3 regions of the Thalassospira xiamenensis M-5 genome follow, and region 2 is predicted to be linked to each of the others. Evidence: predicted binding sites of a transcription regulator. Region 2 holds the regulator's gene; each other region holds the start of a gene.
The links. Region 2 encodes LexA, which represses DNA repair genes until DNA is damaged. Its sites were predicted from a motif close to ATGTTCTANTTTGGTTC; they were not measured.
Positions count from the first base shown of each region.

Region 1: a site for LexA is predicted at 2,263-2,279, ahead of recA (recombinase RecA). Genes of this name have one in related genera too.
Region 3: a site for LexA is predicted at 2,392-2,408, ahead of TH3_RS12975 (ImuA family protein). Genes of this name have one in related genera too.

Region 1 covers NZ_CP004388.1:885,586-889,737, reverse strand. The annotation lists gene TH3_RS04055 (helix-turn-helix domain-containing protein) at 1-888, shown strand, start outside; gene recA (recombinase RecA) at 1,012-2,091, opposite strand; gene nikR (nickel-responsive transcriptional regulator NikR) at 2,371-2,850, opposite strand; gene TH3_RS04040 (DUF4198 domain-containing protein) at 2,948-3,739, shown strand; gene TH3_RS22235 (hypothetical protein) at 3,748-4,152, shown strand, end outside.
Region 2 covers NZ_CP004388.1:2,225,129-2,229,280, reverse strand. The annotation lists gene TH3_RS10510 (ComEC/Rec2 family competence protein) at 47-1,984, shown strand; gene lexA (transcriptional repressor LexA) at 2,048-2,755, opposite strand; gene moaC (cyclic pyranopterin monophosphate synthase MoaC) at 2,903-3,403, opposite strand; gene trpC (indole-3-glycerol phosphate synthase TrpC) at 3,403-4,152, opposite strand, start outside.
Region 3 covers NZ_CP004388.1:2,752,216-2,756,367, reverse strand. The annotation lists gene TH3_RS12985 (error-prone DNA polymerase) at 1-101, opposite strand, end outside; gene TH3_RS12980 (Y-family DNA polymerase) at 103-1,713, opposite strand; gene TH3_RS12975 (ImuA family protein) at 1,643-2,386, opposite strand; gene TH3_RS12970 (GIY-YIG nuclease family protein) at 2,619-3,539, shown strand; gene cysN (sulfate adenylyltransferase subunit CysN) at 3,651-4,152, opposite strand, start outside.

The DNA.
Region 1 (4,152 bases), 1.3 Mb from region 2:
ATTGTTCAGTATTATGGTTTTGCCAGCCTGCGATGGCTTCAACCCATCACCGCATCCATTATCCCGGCTCTGGCCTGGATGGCCTTTCTGGAAGCAAGTCTTCGTGCGCGCCTGCAAATACGGGATTGGGTGCATTTCTCGGTACCAGCGATCGTCGCCCTATGCGTGTTTGTTTTACCGGCGATCATTGATGTTGTGCTTTGCAGCCTTTTTGTCGGATACGGGGCGGCAATTCTGGTGATGCTTCATCGTCAGGGCGGTGATTTTGCCCATATGCCTCTGACTGCGGGCCATATCCCGGCACTGGTTTGGCGCTTCATCGCCTTCGCCCTGATCGCGTCGGCCATCAGCGACATGCTGATCATCGTCGCCAAGATCGATGGAAACGATCAGATTGTCGGCCTGATCCTGAGCATCACATCATCCCTGGCACTCTTGACCATCGGCTTTCTGTCTCTGTCGCCCGACATTGCAATTGATGTTGATGCGGATGTCCAATCAGGGGAACAAAATCAGCCTTCCGATCACGTGCGGACAACACCCAGCACCCCGGAACATCGGACCATAATGGCCCAGCTTGAAGATTTGCAGATACGCGAACAGCTTTATCTTGACCCGGATCTGACGCTTGCACGCATATCCCGACGTATGGGCGTCCCGCTGAAACAGATTTCGAACGCGATCAACGCCACGACCGGTGAAAATGTCTCGCGCTTCATCAACAAATACCGAATTGAACATGCTTGCCGCGAACTGGTCAAGGGCGAGACTGTCACAACGACCATGTTGACAAGCGGCTTTAACACCAAGTCGAATTTCAATCGGGAGTTCTTAAGGATAACGGGCAAAACGCCCAGCCAATGGCAACAGGAAGCACAGCAACCCTGACTCCCGCTTCGCCCCATATCGCGAAATCCATGTTGGCCTGCGTTACACACGCTGCCAACAAAACGGATCAGACACAAAAACGGGCGCCCAAAGCGCCCGTTTGATTATTCAGTCCGCTTTTAATTACGCGTCGTCATCGTTTGACGGTTCATCTTCGCTCATGCTGGTCATCGCCTCGGCGATCAGACCTGCACTTTCGCGGATGCTGCGTTCGATTTCGGCGGTCATTTCCTGATTTTCACGCAGGAAGGTTTTGGCATTCTCGCGGCCCTGACCGATACGGGTCGAATTATACGAGAACCAGGAACCGGATTTTTCAACGATGCCCGCCTTGACACCAAGATCAAGGATTTCACCCATCTTGGAAATGCCTTCGCCATACATGATGTCGAATTCGACCTGCTTGAACGGCGGAGCCATCTTGTTTTTGACGACCTTCACACGGGTCTGGTTGCCAACGACTTCGTCACGGTCCTTGATCTGACCGATCCGGCGAATATCAAGACGAACAGACGCATAGAATTTAAGCGCATTACCACCCGTGGTCGTTTCCGGGCTGCCAAACATCACACCGATCTTCATACGGATCTGGTTGATGAAGATGACCATGCAGTTCGAACGCGAGACCGAGCTGGTCAGTTTACGCAATGCCTGGCTCATCAGGCGGGCCTGCAGGCCGACGTGGGTGTCACCCATTTCGCCTTCAAGTTCGGCACGTGGCACAAGGGCGGCAACCGAATCGACGACCAGCACATCAATCGCACCGGAACGCACCAGCGTATCGGCGATTTCAAGCGCCTGTTCACCCGCATCAGGCTGCGAAATCAGGAGTTCGTCGGTATTCACCCCGAGCTTGCGGGCATAACCCGGATCAAGCGCATGTTCGGCATCGACAAAGGCACAGGTCCCGCCAAGTTTCTGGGCCTCCGCAATGGTGTGCAAAGCCAGTGTGGTTTTACCCGAGCTTTCCGGCCCGTAAATTTCGACGATACGGCCACGCGGCAGGCCGCCAATCCCGAGCCCGATATCAAGCCCAAGCGACCCGGTCGAAATGGCTGAAATATCCACCGCACTATCGCGCTGGCCGAGCTTCATGATCGAGCCCTTGCCAAATGCGCGTTCGATCTGCCCAAGGGCGGCTTCGAGTGCCTTCTGCTTATCCATCGTATCTTTATCCACCAAATGCAGCGCGGTCTGAATCATTTTTCGAACTCTCTTATTCCACAGGGCCGGGTAGGATGCAACGCAGGCGGTTCCCCGGTCCTAAATGCGGAACGCCACCGCTAGGTGCCCCGCCGGATAACTGACATCACGCCAACCATTTTCCGGCAAACGCATTGAGAACATAATGTGAACACTCGCACAAAAAAATGGATGTTGCAAGTTTGTTCTCATTCTGGTGGGTAAGAATTCGAACCCGGATAAATAAAATTGTCGCCGGGCTTGTGCCGGGATTTTTAAAACAATTCGGAGAAGCCCGGTTCAGGTCGTGATTTTCAGATGTTCGTGCCGATGTGCATGTCCATGATCGTCATCGCCGTGATGATGGGTTTCGACATGCAATTCACCCGGAACCGAATAAAGCTGCCCATGGCGCACGCCAGGTTGTGCCAGAACCTGATCGGCGAATTTGCGAATATCGGAAAGCTTGCCGCGCAAGGTCACGCTTTCAAGGCACGTATCGTGATCAATATGGAAATGCACGGTCGAAACGGTCAGGTCATGATGTTCGTGCTGCGCACTCATCAGCCGTGATGCCAGCATGCGTTCTTCATGATCATAGACATAATTCAGAACCGCTATGCCAACGCCGCCGGTGTCTTCGTCGAGCTTGGTATTCTGGAGCTTTTCCCGGATCAGGTCACGAAAACCTTCTGACCGGTTGGTGTAGCCGCGATGCTCAAGGAAAGCATCGAACGCCTCCATCAAATCGTCTTCGATTGATACGGTCACGCGGGTCATACGAATTCCCTTTCAGAATCATCAGCTTGACTAGTATGAACATTTTTGAAAAGTTCATACCGCCTTTCAACTTCCCTAATCTCCCAAAGGATAGCAGATGTTTCAATCAAAGTTCACAACCCCGCTTGCAATTGCCGCACTGGGGTGCCTGATCGGCTTTGGCGCAGCGGCCCATGAATTTGTCGCCAGCAGCAAAACCACCCCCGCGAATGGCAAGGACACTGCTGCCTTCATCCTCGATTCGACCCATGTTTTCGGCACTCCGGAAGAAGCCGAAGCGCCAAAGCATGTCCGTGCACAATTGATCACCCCCTCGGCCACCACCGAACTTGATGTCACTGAAAATGCGGATGCCCCCAATCTGACTGGCACATTCACCCTTTCCAAAGAAGAACCCGCATGGCTTGTCGGACATCGCCTGCCGGTAATCTGGTCACAAACGCCCGATGGCTGGAAAGAAGGCGGGCCGGACGCACATCCCGATGCGGTTGCGTCATCCCGATTTGAAAAATTTTCCAAAAACCTGACTGGAGGCTCCCAAAACGCGGATTTCATTTCTTCCCCTCTGGGGCACAAACTTGAAATCGTGCCGCTTTCCGATCCGCGCGTGACGGCAATCGGCCAAGACGTTGCGGCTCAAATCCTGCTGGACGGGCAACCTTATTCGACCAGTGTCCTGGCAACCTATGCCGGATTTACCGACACGCCATCGTCTTATGCCTATTATACCGAAACTTTCAGCGATGATCGTGTCAGCGGGATTGCCAAAATCCGGATTACGAAACCGGGTCTTTGGATAGTTCGGGTTGCGGCCGATGTCCCGGACTCAGATGCATCTGTCCGGGTACATAACCTGCGGGCAACCCTGACTTTCGATGCCAGCCAATAGGCCGCCACATGCTGCAATCGTTTGGACGTTTGATGATCCCGGCAATTGCCTGCGCGATCCTGCTTTGTGCAGGATCGTTCCCGGCGATTGCCCACGGGGCGGGATGGCAGATTGACCAGAACCGGACCGCCACCATCTATCAGTTCGGCTATACAGATGGCACACCAATGATATTTGCCGAAGCCATGGTGACGTCACCGGACGGGAAAACCTGGCAAAAAGGAAGAACTGATCGTGACGGACGCCTTGCCGTCGCGGTTCCGGCATTACGCCCTGAAGATGATACCGATGCGCATTGGAAAATAATGGTATCAGACGGCATGGGTCATCAGGTTGTCCTGATCCATTCATCGGAAAAAATACCGCCATCGGGAACACAATCCTCGGCCCCAACCCCCGGATTGCAGGGAAAC
Region 2 (4,152 bases):
TTTTTCACTTCCTGCGCGCCTGACGGTACAGCAAAGCGGCCTAGCGGTGATTCTTTTGCTGTCCGGATTGTGGATTTCGCGACGCTGGGTTTTGCCATTCTTTGGCATTCTGCTGCTGGCGGTTTTTTGTGGCGGGTTGCTGATTGCATCCATCCATCTTGAAAGGGCGCCATCCGGGCTTCTGACCAAGACGCTTTACATGACAGAGATCGAGGGCGACATCACGCTTCTGGAGCCACGGGGCGGGCGGATGCGCATGACCGTGGCACCAATGCGGATCGCGGGGCTTGAGGACCGGGCATTTGACTGGAAGGTGCGATTGAGCCTTCCAGGTGGCGATGAGCTTTCCGTCGGGGATCATATCGTGGCAACGGCGCGGCTGTTTCCGTTGCGCGCGGCGTCCGTGCCGGGCGACCCGGATTTTTCACGCGGATTATATCTGGACGGGATCGGGGCGACCGGGTTTGTTTTCGGCCATAAATATAGTGTGACCAAGAAGGCCGAAACAGGAATGATGCAGCCGGTTTCGGACCGGATCGAAAGTCTGCGCCTGACGATCATGACGGCAATCGATCAGAGCCTTACCGGCGCAGAGGCCGGGATTGCCAAGGCATTGATTGTCGGCGAACGGGGCGATGTCAGTGCGGAAATTGCCGATGATCTTCGCAAATCGGGATTGGCGCATCTTCTGGCGATTTCCGGGCTGCATATGGGGCTTTTAAGCGGGACGGTTTTCTTTTTCCTGCGGTTTGGCATGGCGGCCATTCCCGCCCTTGCGCTGCGGTTTCCGATCAAGAAATGGGCGGCTATCGGGGCGATGGTGTCAGCGGGGATCTATCTTGGCCTGTCAGGGGCCAGTGTGCCGACGCAGCGTGCCTTTGTGACGTTGACGATTGTCTGGATTGCGTTGCTGCTGGATCGGCGGGCGATATCGTTGCGGCTGGTGGCGTTTGCGGCGCTGGTTGTTCTGATCCTGCGGCCCGATGCGGTCTTGGGGCCAAGCTTTCAGCTTTCCTTTGCGGCGGTGTCGGTTCTGGTAGCGTTTTATGATGGTCCGGGCAGGCGATGGTTTGACAAGTCGGGGGATCGGTCATGGCTATTCCGGCTTTGGCTGTTTTTTGCCGGGCTGGTGATGACCGGGTTGCTGGTTACGGCGGTGACCGCGCCGATCATCGGGTTTCATTTCGGGCGGATTTCGATGATCGGGATCGTGTCCAACCTGATTGCCATTCCGGTGATGGCGTTCTGGGTGATGCCGCTGATTGTGGCGACGCTTGTTCTGATGCCGTTCGGAGCCGGGGGACTGGCATTGTGGTTGATGAAGCCGGGACTGACATTGTTGATTGAAACCGCAAGCCTTGCCGCCGATCAGGCCTGGGGGCTTTGGCATGTCGAGCAGTTTAGTGCCGTATTTGCCATCGGCATCATGATGGCGATGGCCTGGTGGCTGGTCTGGCGAGGGAACGCGATTGCCCGGTTTGCTGTCATTCCGCTATGCGTGGCGATTGCGGCGCAAATCCTGTATCGCCCGGCGGATATTCTGGTTTCGGGGGATCAGGAAAGCTGGGCAATTCGCGACAGGGTGCGCGACAAACTTGTCCTGCCCGAAGGCATTTCGGATTTTCAGCAGTCGGTCTGGATGGCGCGATTTGGTATCGCCGATCATGATGCCGGCAATGTCATCGAAAAATGCGACGCAACGGTTTGTTCCGTCAGGATCGCCGGACGGCAGGTGATCATTGCCAATGATCTTGCCAATCCGTTCTATGCATGCCGCCATGGCGATATGATCATCAGCCTGAAACGCGATATGCCGCGTGATATCTGTGCGCCGGATGTGACTGTCATCGATGATGACCTGTTATGGTGGCAGGGGGGCGTATTGATTGCGTTGCGGCCCGATGCCGCCCCGGTGATCGAAACCGTGCGTGAAACGTCCGGCATCTGGCCGTGGATTATCATCGGGGGCAGGGTGGTCAAATAAAAAACGCCGCCAGGCAAGGCCGACGGCGTTTCTTTCGGTTTGTTCGGTTTATTCGGTATTCTATCAGTATTGGCGGAGCAAACCGATCAGACGTCCCTGAATGCGGACACGATCAGGCGACAGCGCGCGTGTTTCATAACGCGCATTGGCCGGTTCCAGCAGAACTTCGCCACGGCCACGTTTCAGGCGTTTCAGAGTGGCTTCGGCGTCGTCGACCAGTGCGACAACGATGGAGCCATCATTGGCCTGTTCGCAACGCTGGATCAGGACGGTGTCGCCATCGAGAATACCGGCATCGATCATCGAATCACCGGAAACTTCAAGCGCATAGTGATCGCCGGTTCCCAGAAGCGCTGCCGGGACCTGCACCATTGTGGTCTGATCGCGAAGGGCTTCGATCGGGGTACCCGCCGCAATCCGGCCAAACAGCGGCAGGGAAACGGATTCACCCGATTCCGAAAAGGCCGAAGGCACGGTTGCCGGCCGATGCGCAGCCTTTCGCGCGGAGGCGATAGAGGTAACATTGTTGGGCGTTTCCGCCGCGTCGTCATCATTATTATCGGGAAGACGCAGGACTTCGAGCGCGCGGGCCCGATGGGCGAGACGGCGAATAAAACCGCGTTCCTCAAGCCCGGTGATCAGGCGATGAATGCCGGATTTGGATTTCAGGCTCAGGGCTTCTTTCATCTCGTCAAAAGAGGGCGAGATGCCATGATCGCGAAGGTAATTATCGATATAGACCAGCAATTCGTATTGCTTGCGCGTCAGCATGATTTTTTCCGAACCAGTAATAAGAACAAACCGAATACATAAATGTTCTACTTTGGTTCTGCTTGTTCGTCAAGCACCACAACCCGAAAAATCACCGTTTAAGGGCATTCTTTCGGTCAAGAAACGAAATTTGGGTATTTCCAGGGATCAGTCGGCGGTGAAAGTACCCGACTTTCCGCCTTCCTTGTGGACAACGCGAATATCGGTAATCCGCATGGCTTTATCGACCGCCTTGCACATATCGAACACGGTAAGTGCGGTAACGGAAACGGCGGTCAGGGCTTCCATTTCCACCCCGGTTTTGCCGGTGGTTTTGCATGTCGCGACAATATCTACCGCATCGGTGTCAGTTGCGAGTTCCAGCGTGACTTCGGCCGAGGTTAGAGGCAGGGGATGGCAAAGCGGGATCAGGTCAGCGGTTTTCTTGGCCCCCATAATCCCGGCAAGCTGGGCGATACCAAGAACGTCGCCCTTTTTATGGCCGCGTTCGGCAATCAGCCGGGCCGTTTCCGCCGACATCAGGACACGGCCCTTTGCGATGGCGACGCGCGCGGTATCGGTCTTGGCCGAAATATCGACCATGACGGCATTACCAGCAGCGTCGATATGCGAAAGTTTGTCTGCCATGCCTGTGTCTTGTTCCGTTATCAGGCCGCGAGGCCAAGAATATTACGGGTGGCGGCGGTGACGTCGTCCTGACGCATCAGGCTTTCGCCGATCAGGAAGCATTGCGCGCCGACCTTTGCCATGCGGGCGAGGTCATCGTGCGTGAACAGGCCGCTTTCGGCGACCAGCATCCGGCTGTCATCAACCATACCAGCGAGTTCTTCGGTCGTGGTCAGGGAGACTTCCAGCGTTTTCAGATTGCGGTTGTTAACGCCAAGCAGCTTTGATTTCAGTTTCAGGGCGCGTTCGAGTTCCGGGGCGTTGTGCACCTCGATCAGGACATCCATGCCAAGGCTGTTTGCGGCGTCTTCAAGCTCGGCGGCCCGGGCGTCTTCGAGGGCGGCCATGATCAGAAGGATGCAATCGGCACCAAGGGCCCGGGCTTCGGTCACCTGATAGGGATCAAGCATGAAATCCTTGCGCAGGACCGGCAGATCAACCGCGCTACGTGCCGCGATCAGATAGCTGTCATCGCCCTGGAAATAGGGGATGTCGGTCAGGACCGACAGGCAACTTGCCCCACCGGCCTTGTAGGCTTGCGCCAGAACGGGCGGATTGAAATCCGGGCGGATCAGGCCCTTGGACGGGGATGCCTTTTTAATCTCGGCAATCAGGCCGTAACGACCATCCGCAACCGATGTTTCAAGCGCCCTGATAAAGCCGCGCGGTGCGGATTGTGATCTGGCTGCGGTTTCGAGGTCGGCAAGTGACTTTCGCGCCTTGCAGGCGGC
Region 3 (4,152 bases), 530 kb from region 2:
AGTTCCTCGGCGTGGGAGGCCCCGCGCAGGAAGGAAAAATTGCTGCTGACCTGTAATTCGGCATAGGCAGGTGCCGATTGCTGAAGGGGGAAATCGGTCATGTCAGTCCCCGAACAATCCATGGATGGACCAGATATCCTGCCCGGTTGGGCCGGTGCGAAAGGCCCATAACAATCGGCCTGCCTGATCGCGGATGCGGAAATAATCCCGCGTCTTGGGGGATAGGGCATATTCATCCTGATCAAGGCATTGCCACCATTCCGGGCAAATCCGTTCTGGTCCTTCGGCATGGATGATGTCGACCGCCATTTTGCGCCAGCGCAGGCGGCTTGGCGTGCCATTGGTGTCGCGCGCAAGGATTTCGACCGGTTCGGGCGGGTCGATCAGGCGTGCCGGGCGTTTGGGCAATGTCATGTCGGTGCGTCTGGCCGGATATGTCCGGGCGTTAACGGCCTGTCGCACAGAAGCCTGTTCAGGCAAGTGGCTGGCGTGGTGGCCGGGGTGAAACAGCATGTCGCGCGGGCCGAGGTGGTGGGAAATCCGGTCGATCAACTGGGCAAGGGCAATCTGGTCGGTGGTTTCTTCCTGTTGCTGATCAAGGCGCGACTGGCGAAAGGCCACATGTTCGACCCACGGGGCGTAGACAATCACCTGTTCGATGCCAAAACCAGTATCGACACCGGGCATTTTTTCAGACAGCAATCGCAACACATGCGGGGCGGACTGGCACGGGCTTCCGGTACCAAGTGTGATGGTATGGGTATGCCCGTCAACCCGTACACAGCGCAGGATAATGCGGCGCAGACCCAGATTTTCCTGCGCCAGATTGTTGCAGAGTTCCGTTACCATGCTTTCAACCGTAATCGCCAGATTGGCCGCATCGCCCAGCGGTTCGCCAAAGCTGCGCCGGATCAGCCATGGCCGATCTGGCAAATTGAAATTCAGATGTTCGGGCAGACGTCCATAAAACTGATCAAGCCGTTGCAAAACTTCGGGCCCCAAGCGCGTGGTGATATTGGCACGCGGCATCGGGGTGATGTCGCCCAGATGTTTCAGCCCCAGCCGAAACAGGGTGACACGTGTCTGTTCGGCCAGACGCAGGGCGGATATCGGAAAACCGGCGGCAATATCATGATCGCGCGGCAGGCTTAAAATCCGTTGATCAGCCAAGGCAGCAGGGTGGCATCGTGCCGCCCCCCATGCCGCACCTGCCGTATCGGCAATGGCGGCACGGCCAGCATAACCACGTGATTTGACATCGCGCAGAACCAGCGCCAGAAGCGCACTTTCGCCACCAAAAAGGTGACTGCCGCCGGTAATTTCAAGCCACAATCCGGCATCACCTGTATGGTTATGATCGGCTTCCTGCAAGAACCGGTCGCGGGCAACCCACGGGCTGTATCGGTCCATCGCGCGGATCAAACGCGCCAGATGGCGTTCATAAAGATCGGGCTGTTCGGGAAGGTCGCGCAAAGCCGGGTATATGCTGCGTGCTTCGGCAAGGCGCATGCCCGGTGCCAGCCCGCGTGATTGTGCTGCCTTGTTGCTGCCGCAGACAAGCACGCCCTTGTGATCAGCTCGCGTGATCACGACCGGTTCCCGTTGCGGGGATGGTGCGGTTTGCGGGGTATCATCCCCGGTTTCAGGCATATCGATCCGGTGGCAATCTGTTTTCCAGTGCGTCAGCCACAGATAAAGAAAACGTTGTTGCATCAATTTGCATTCTCCAGCTGCCCGGTCGAACCCCGCGTCCCCCGATCAGGCTGAGTATGTGTCGGTTGCCTGTTGTTGAATGTTTCGCTGCTTCCGGCGTTATCCGCCACCGCGTATGCGCGCTTGATGCGGTGGTTTTGCCATCGGACCGCATATGCCGGATTGCAATCAGGCGCGTATGTCCGGCTTCGCAGGCTAGTTGCAGGCGGCGTGCCGCAGTCAGGTCATAATCCGTGGTTTCGACAATGATGCTGGCGATCTGGCCGGATTTTGCTGATTCCTCGCTGGTCCAAAGGGCGGTGGCCTGCCGATCAACCACCATCATGACCGGCATATCCGTCGCTGGCAGCGCAAGCGGATAAAGCCCGCCTTGGTCAATCGCGCGCCGTTGTCTAATCCAAAACAGGCTTTTGCCTGTTTGATCCCCGATGGAAAGTCGTGCCAGATACCATGCCAGAATGGAGGCGGCGGCATCATCATGACCGCAGATGATTTCATGCAGACCCACCGGGGCAATGCCCCCGATGCTGATATGATGTGCAAAATCGACCCCGCCAAAGGCACGGCGCATGATCCGATCCGTCCCGCCGGGCAGGCAGGCAACCTGTCCTTTCCATTGTTTTTCGGCCCGTTGCAACGCAGCACGGGCAAGATGAAGACGTCTGTCCGACATGATGTAAGTTCCTGATTTGTTCTTTTTATGTGGTCAGGACGGAACAGGAGTCAAGCAGCAAAGACCGGGAAAATGTCAGATGTTGTGTTGAATACCTGCCAAGCCTTTGGGTGAAAACGAAATAGTATGAGTTTCTCGCAATGACAGAGCTATCGTGGGGATGATACAACTAAACATAATGCTATCAATATGGGGAATTGCTTTGCTTAAGGGCAGGAGTATTAGGCTCTTCTTGGTCGATGGCACACCAAGCGGAATCATTACAGCCGAGATAATGAACTGGACTGGTCATGTCATGACCGCACCGCGTACGCGCTTGCCTGATTTGATAAAGCGGTCAGAGATAGCGCGAACAGGGGTCTATTTCTTAACTGGTGTTAATCCGGAAGAACCGACGCAAACCTTTGTTTATGTCGGAGAAAGCGATAATGTCGCTAAACGGCTCGTCTCTCACAATAAAGATGAGACGAAAGAGTTTTGGGATAAGGTTTGCGTTGTAACAAGTAAGGACCAGAATTTAACGAAAGCGCATGCTCGTTATCTGGAAAGTCGATTGATATCAATTGTCTCGGCTGCAGGCCGAGCTAGCCTTGTAAATAGCACTTCGCCAGAATATGGCTTTCTACCTGAAGCTGATCTTGCTGATATGGAATTTTTTATTGAGCAAATACGAATCACGCTTCCTGTTTTGGGGATGGATTTCCTTAGAGAAAAACCAAGAGTTGATGACTCTGGTGTCATGCAAAAAAGTTCCTCAGCATCAACCGAGTTTTGGGAAAATAAATCACCTGTTTTCATTATAAAAAGTCCCAAATATGGGTTGTTTGCTCAAGCGCAACAAATTGGTGGTGATTTTATTGTTTTGGCTAACTCTCACGCAAGATCTTCTTGGGAGAGTAGCGCAGGTGGATATCGAAATCTTCATGAACAGCTGGTTCGCGAAGGAAGATTGGTTCCTGATCGTGATGGGCTGCTGAAGTTTAAAGAAGATACGACATTCAATAGTCCCAGCGCAGCCTCTGCGACCATTTTCGGTCGTCCTGACAATGGGCGCATAACTTGGCGGGTTAAAGGGACAAATAAGACTTATGCGGATTGGCAAAACGAACAAATCGTTTCAGATGCTTCCATAGAAAATAGCGATGATGAATGATCGGTTGGGGAGTTGGTTCTGAATATGATCACTAAAAAGTAAAGAAAACCCCGGCGTCTAGCCGGGGTTTTGGAAGGTGACCAGTCTTGTTCTCTAATCTTGCCATTCACCTTAAATTTCCGGATACCACGCACCCAGAACGCCGAATTCTTCGAGCTTGGCAACGATGATCTCTGCTGCCTGTTCGGCAGTTTGATCAGATGTGTTGACCGTGATCTCGGCGTTTTCCGGTGCTTCATAGGGGCTGTCGATCCCGGTGAAGTTGGCGATTTTGCCTTCGCGGGCCTTTTTATAAAGGCCTTTCACGTCGCGCTGTTCGCAGACTTCAATCGGGGTGTCGATAAAGACCTCGATGAACTCGCCATCTTCGACAAGGCTACGCGCAAACTGGCGTTCGCTTTTGAACGGCGAGATGAAGGATACCAGCGTGATGATCCCGGCATCGACAAACAGCTTGGCGGTTTCACCGACACGCCGGATGTTTTCCACCCGGTCGGCATCGGTAAAGCCAAGGTCCTTGTTCAATCCGTGACGGACATTGTCACCATCAAGGGTGTAGGTGTGCTTGCCCATGGCGTGGAGCCTTTTCTCGACCAGGTTGGCGATGGTCGAT